DNA from 3 places in the Neobacillus sp. YIM B06451 genome. Region 3 is predicted to be linked to each of the others. Evidence: riboswitches for the same ligand, from Rfam matches in the RefSeq annotation. Region 3 holds a riboswitch; each other region holds the start of a gene.

Region 1 (2,260 bases), on a different contig from region 3:
TCTTTGATGAAACCGTGTCGCTGTCAAATAAGCATGGCATTTGCGTTGTCCATGATTTTGCCTACGGGGCAATAGGATTTGAGGGGGAAAGGCCCGTCAGCTTCCTTCAATCAGAAGGAGCGAAAGAGATTGGCATTGAAATTTATACTCTCTCAAAAACATATAACATGGCAGGGTGGAGGGTCGGTTTTGCTGTTGGCAACAAAAGTGTTATCTCAGCAATTGAACTGATACAGGACCATTTGTATGTTTCCCTGTTCGGGGCTGTCCAGGAAGCGGCCGCGGAGGCGCTTAATGGCCCACAGGATTGTGTTGGGGAACTTGTCCGCTTGTATGAAAGCAGGAGAAGTGCGTTAATTGGCGGATTAAGAGAAATTGGCTGGGATGTCAATGCACCCGCTGGTTCGTTTTTTGCCTGGCTGAAGGTTCCGGAAGGATTCAGTTCGATGGAATTTGCCGACTTTCTGTTGGAAAAAGCGCATATCATGGTTGCCCCGGGCATTGGCTTTGGCCGATTTGGCGAGGGTTATGTCCGTGTTGGCCTCCTCGCATCGGAAGAGAGGCTGTCGGAAGCGGTTCGGCGGATAAAGGCTTTGGATATTTTTTAAAAAATGTTTGACAATGAATTTATTTCCTGCGATAATCCAAATTAAATCTTAACATTATGAAAATAGTAAATATATAAAAATCATTTCTTATCAAGAGCAGGCGGAGGGACTAGCCCTATGAAGCCCGGCAACCGACTTATTTTTAAGCACGGTGCTAATTCTTGCAGCGAAAGCTGATAGATGAGAAGAGATTAGTTTGCCGTGCTAACCTCTTCTTTGGAAGGGGTTTTTTTAATGCCAAAAAACAAAATCAACTCTGTGTTGGATGGAACATGGAACACTGCCCTGGAAAGGAAGGACATCATGAGTGAATTGGTAGCGACATATCATGTCCGGGATGAAAAGAATCCCGAGAAAAAAGCGGAGGAAATAGCCTTGGGCCTGACGGTCGGTTCTTGGACCAGCCTGCCCGCCCTTGAAAAGGAGCAGCTAAAGAAACACAAAGGAAGAGTAGTATCTGCTGAACAAATCAGCGAAAATATTGCGAAAATCTCGATTGCTTATCCCGCAGCCAACTTTTCCGCCGACCTTCCCGCCATTATAACTACCGTCTTTGGGAAATTGTCCCTTGATGGGAAAATCCGGCTGCTTGACCTTGAATTCAGTGAGGAGCTGAAAAGCTATTTCCCAGGCCCCCGCCTTGGGATTGAGGGTCTAAGGGAAAAGCTTAACGTCCATCGCCGCCCCCTTTTGATGAGCATCTTTAAAGGAGTCATTGGGAAGGAGCTTGATTTCCTTTCAAGCCAATTAAAGGAGCAGGCATTGGGGGGAATTGACATCGTCAAGGATGACGAAATTCTTTTTGAGAACCCCCTGACTCCATCAGGTAAAAGGATTCAGGCCGGGCGCCGAATCTTGGATGAAGTGTTTTCCGAAACGGGGCATAGGACACTTTACGCTGTGAACCTGACGGGGAGGACTTCGGAACTGAGGGGAAAGGCAAAAAGGTTTGCGGAAGCAGGTGCGGATGCCCTATTGGTCAATGTTTTTTCCTACGGCCTAGACGTGCTGCAGGAACTAAGGGAGGACGATAATATAGGCCTGCCGATCATGGCGCATCCGGCATTCAGCGGGGCAATCGCATCATCGTCTGTATATGGGGTCTCCCACTCGCTCCTTTTAGGAAAATTGCTAAGGTATGCCGGAGCGGACCTCTCATTATTCCCATCACCGTACGGTTCGGTGGCGCTTGAAAGGGAAAGAGCGCTCGGGATTGCAAAGGAACTGACGAAGGACGAGCCGTACAAAAAGGCGTTCCCGGTACCGTCGGCAGGAATCCACCCTGGCCTTGTACCTTTGCTCATTTCCGATTTCGGAATTGATTCGGTCATCAATGCGGGCGGTGGAGTCCATGGACATCCACGAGGCGCGGCGGCTGGAGGGAAGGCATTCCGGCAGGCGATTGAAGCAGTTCTAGCTGGCCACAGCTTGTCCAGTTCGGCCGCATACCACCCTGAACTTCAAGAAGCGTTGGAATTATGGGGTGCACCGCAAGAGGAGGCCTTGAGATGAAAAAACCTGTGATTTACTGTGACTTTGACGGGACGGTTACCGAAAAGGATAACATCATAGCAATCATGAAGACATTTGCTCCGCCTGGATGGGAACGGATTAAGGATCGGATTCTTTCAGGAGAAATCTCCATTAGGAAA
Region 2 (2,260 bases), on a different contig from region 3:
TGAACAGAAAACGATTGGAAGTTTGGCCGAGGGAAGGTTTCTATTAAAAATTTTCTCAATTTGAAGTTTTAAAAAACCACAAAATGAAAAAAGGTACGAAACACCATCCTATTGAGGACAAGGTTCCACACCTTTTCGTTTTAGCTGAATAAGTAATTGGGGATTTTCTGAGGGAATCGTGCTGGAGATATCTAACTGAGCCTTCTTTTTGAGGACTTAAATCTCCCGCTCATTGCGGGCGGTTTTTTCCCGGATGAAATCCTGGTCCAGTTCCATTGCCTTAAACTTGCAGAGTATTTCTTCGTGGCGATCGGCGTTCTTTTGTTTTTCGGACTCGAATTCCTGCCGCATTTTCTGTTGCTCTGTAATCACATTGCCGACCATGCCAACCAATTGGGACAACATCGTTTCCATTCTTTCCAGCCGTTCTTCCATCTCCATATCACCTCCTTCTCACCGTCAATTATACTATATCCTTCGCCCAAAACTGAGAACCTCCTCTTCAAAATGGGAAAGTAAATTTTACAATTTCACGCTGTACATGTGAAATTCGAATCCTTTATGAGAACGCCTATAATCCATTTTACAAAAAAATGAAAAAGGAAAACATTTCGAATTTTCGGTTGACTTTTGTTCCTACCTTCACTTATAATCCTCTATAACACCCGGCGGTTAAACTAATCAAAAATTATATATGAAATCTCTTATCCAGAGTGACGGAGGGTCAGGCCCTATGAAGTCCGGCAACCTTCAGGCGAAAGCTTGAAAAGGTGCTAATTCCTGCAGGCGTTTTTGCCTGGAAGATAAGAGGAGGACCCCCCTCTTCTTATGGAGAGGGGTTTTTTGTTGTAAAAGAATTGAATTAACTGCCTGAATTACTTTGGAACTACAAATTGGAGGGAAAGACACAATGACAAATCAAAATGAAAACCTAGGACTTGAAACAATATTATTGCACGGCGGGCAATCCCCCGATGCAGTAACCGGATCTCGCGCCGTACCGATTTACCAGACCACATCTTATGTATTTGAAAGCACAGACCATGCGCAGAACCTTTTCTCGCTCGCCGAGTCCGGAAATATTTACACCCGGATCATGAACCCGACAACAGATGTTTTGGAAAAAAGAATTGCCCTTCTTGAAGGTGGCGCGGCGGCTCTTGCTGTTTCTTCCGGAATGGCTGCGATTGCCTTGTCAATCATGAACATTGCGGAGGCTGGCGATGAAATCGTCGCCGCGGAAAACTTATACGGCGGCACATACAACCTATTTGCCGTTACCCTTCCGAAGTTCGGCATTAAAGTGCGTTTTGTCGACTCGACCAATCCTGAAAACTTCCGTGATGCCATCACTCCAAAAACCAAAGCAGTCTTTGGCGAAATCATTGGCAATCCAAGCCTGAATGTATTCGATGTTGAAGCTGTAGCAAAAATCGCCCATGAAAATGGCATTCCACTCATTATTGACAATACCTTTGCACCTTATCAGTGCAGGCCGATCGAATGGGGGGCGGACATTGTTGTCCATTCGGCGACCAAATGGATCGGAGGGCACGGAACAACAATTGGCGGCCTTATTGTTGATGCTGGCCGTTTCGATTGGAACAGTGAGAGGTTCCCTGGCTTTACCGAGCCGGATGCAAGCTATAATGGCCTCCGTTTTGCGCAGGATGTAGGCGCGCTGGCATTCATCATTAAACTTCGCGTCCAGCTGTTGAGGGACTTAGGTTCATCGTTAAGCCCGCATAGTGCTTTCCTCTTGCTGCAGGGACTTGAGACCTTGCACTTGAGAATTCAAAAGCATAGTGAAAACGCGCTCGAAATTGCAAATTACTTGAAAGACCATCCAGCTGTTGAATGGGTTTCCTTCCCTGGCCTTGAGGATCACCCAAGCCATGAGCTTGCGAAAAAATACCTTGGCGGCGGTTTTGGATCGATTATTGTTTTTGGCATCAAAGGCGGCAGGGCTGCTGGTAAAAAAGTGATCGACAACATCAAATTGTGGTCTCATGTCGCAAATGTCGGCGATGCAAAATCACTGATCATCCATCCTGCTTCCACCACTCATCAGCAGCTAAGTCCAGAGGACCTAGCAAAAAGCGGTACAACCGAGGAACTGATTAGGCTTTCAGTGGGGCTTGAATCGCTTAAGGATTTGAAGGATGACTTGGACCAGGCTTTCTTTAAAGCTACCGGTATTACAGCTAAGCCTGAGGAACAGCTACAGCAATGACAGCCGAGGATTTATCAATAAGCGTTG
Region 3 (2,260 bases):
AATCGCGCCAGCCATTGCCGTGTAGCTGACAAGGGCAATCGCTGTAACAGTAATTCCGGATACAAGCGCCGGCATTGATTCGGGCAACAGCACCTTCCAAATAATCGTCCACGTTGATGCGCCCATTGATTTTGCCGCTTCGATGACGCCTTTATCAATTTCACGCAGCCCGATTTCAACCATCCTCGCGTAAAACGGCGCCGAACCGATAATGAGTGCTGGCAATGCGGCATTTTCCCCTATCATGGACCCGACTACGAACACCGTGAACGGGATAAGCAGGACGATAAGGATGATGAAAGGAATTGAACGGAAGACGTTCACAAAAGCTGCAATGATTTTATTAATGAAGGCATTCTCCCAAAGGTTGCCCTTCCCAGTAAGGAAGAGAAGCAATCCAAGGATGATGCCGAGGACAAATGTAACCGCAACGGATATGCTCGTCATGTAGAGCGTTTCCCGTGTTGCCGCCCACATATTTTCCCAGACGACATTCGGGAAATAGGTTTCAAGCATTTGCAATCACCTCCACGCCTACCTGCTGGGAGTTGATATATTCCAGTGCCTTTGCGAGTTCGCTTTCCGGTCCATCAAGATGAAGGAACAGGGTACCGTAGGATCCGCTTTGCGTCTGTGAAATCTTCCCCTGCAAAATATTCGCCGTTATATCAAACTTCCTGATCAAATTTGTGATAAGCGGCTGTTCGGTAGCCTCGCCGACAAATGTGAGCTGGATGACCTTTCCGGATGGAAGGCGCTCGAGCAGATGCTCGACCGCATCCTTTGTCTCCTCGGGTTCTGTTACCTGCTGGACGAATCGCTTCGTTATTGGCTGCCGCGGCTTTTTAAAGACATCCAATACAGGGCCGAGTTCAACGATCCTACCGCTCTCCATAACGGCGACGCGGTGGCAAATTTTCCTGATAACATGCATTTCGTGGGTAATCAGAACAATCGTCAAACCGAGCCGCTTGTTAATGTCGACCAACAGGTCAAGAATCGAATCCGTCGTCTGCGGATCGAGAGCAGATGTCGCTTCGTCACAAAGCAAGACCTTTGGGTTATTCGCAAGCGCCCTGGCAATACCGACACGCTGCTTTTGCCCGCCGCTCAATTGTGACGGATACGCGTTTTCTCTGCCTTCAAGGCCGACAAGCTTAATTAGCTCATCAACACGTTTTTTGCGTTCCGGCCCCGAAATTCCCGCAATTTCAAGCGGAAACGCGATATTTTCCCGGACTGTGCGTGACCAAAGTAGATTGAAATGCTGGAAAATCATTGAGATTTCCTGGCGTGCCTTCCTAAGCTCCCTTCCAGAAATTTTTGAAATTTCACGGCCTGCAATCGTTATGGATCCTTCGGTTGGGCTTTCAAGCCTGTTCAGCATCCGGATCAACGTACTTTTGCCGGCGCCGCTGTACCCAATAACACCGAAGATTTCCCCTTCGCGTATATCGAGATTGACATTATCAACCGCTGTCAGTGTCCCGTGTTTTGAAGGAAAGCTTTTTCTGACATTTTTTATCGAAATCATCGAATCACCTTCTTTACACCCATTTACCCATCATGCCGGGCAGCAATCATGTCTTAATCTATCTAATCCTATCGTTTGAATCTATTACAGGATTCATTCCGGAAAAGTAAAAAGCCTTTCTGCAACCGGGCAGAAAGGCAAATTAAACATTAATCCTTTCTCCCATCTCCCAAAGCGAACGCTTTGTGTGAATTGGCACCATTTCACAGAAATCATCCTGTGACGGTTGCCGGGCTTCATCGGGCACATCCCTCCACCTCTCTTGATAAGAGCAGCTAAACTATTCAATTAATAACGATTGCTATCGTATCATGGTGAAATTAAGGTGTCAATAAAGAAGTTTTTGAAAAAGAGCCGGAAATATCAGCCAGAATCACACAATGCAGAATCATTTACAATCCCTTAAAAATAAAAACCCGCTCCATAAGAGAAGAGGGCTATCTCCTCTTATCTTTACAGGGGGTCTCCCTGCTGGAATTGGCACCGTGCATTCACCGGTTGCCGGGCATCATCGGGCCATTCCCTCCGCCTCTCTTGATAAGAATTATGAAATTATTAGAATCTTGCCAAAGATTTAAAGAAAGTTTATCTTAAGACATTCTTTCCGTCAATAGGGAATTTTTTCAAACTCAAGTTCCTTTGCCAAAAGAAAAATGGATTCAAGCTTTAGCACAGTGCGAAAGGACGCATCGATATGTATTGCCCGATGATTGAGCAGATCGCGCA

Evidence for each region. Region 3 has a riboswitch for S-adenosylmethionine ahead of RB160_RS16495 (methionine ABC transporter ATP-binding protein). Riboswitches for the same ligand answer to the same signal wherever they lie in the genome.
Region 1: another riboswitch for S-adenosylmethionine. It lies ahead of RB160_RS00815 (2,3-diketo-5-methylthiopentyl-1-phosphate enolase); the one in region 3 lies ahead of RB160_RS16495 (methionine ABC transporter ATP-binding protein).
Region 2: another riboswitch for S-adenosylmethionine. It lies ahead of RB160_RS16265 (O-acetylhomoserine aminocarboxypropyltransferase/cysteine synthase family protein); the one in region 3 lies ahead of RB160_RS16495 (methionine ABC transporter ATP-binding protein).

Annotation. Positions count from the first base shown of each region.
Region 1 is NZ_JAVFKJ010000001.1:186,094-188,353, forward strand. Features, by position in the region: gene RB160_RS00810 (pyridoxal phosphate-dependent aminotransferase) at 1-608, shown strand, start outside; SAM riboswitch class I at 693-795, shown strand; gene RB160_RS00815 (2,3-diketo-5-methylthiopentyl-1-phosphate enolase) at 912-2,120, shown strand; gene RB160_RS00820 (2-hydroxy-3-keto-5-methylthiopentenyl-1-phosphate phosphatase) at 2,117-2,260, shown strand, end outside.
Region 2 is NZ_JAVFKJ010000010.1:137,767-140,026, reverse strand. Features, by position in the region: gene RB160_RS16270 (hypothetical protein) at 217-441, opposite strand; SAM riboswitch class I at 702-810, shown strand; partial or broken gene RB160_RS16265 (O-acetylhomoserine aminocarboxypropyltransferase/cysteine synthase family protein) at 911-2,221, shown strand; gene metX (homoserine O-acetyltransferase MetX) at 2,230-2,260, shown strand, end outside.
Region 3 is NZ_JAVFKJ010000011.1:27,610-29,869, reverse strand. Features, by position in the region: gene RB160_RS16500 (methionine ABC transporter permease) at 1-516, opposite strand, end outside; gene RB160_RS16495 (methionine ABC transporter ATP-binding protein) at 509-1,534, opposite strand; SAM riboswitch class I at 1,694-1,806, opposite strand; SAM riboswitch class I at 1,979-2,078, opposite strand; gene RB160_RS16490 (hypothetical protein) at 2,142-2,260, opposite strand, start outside.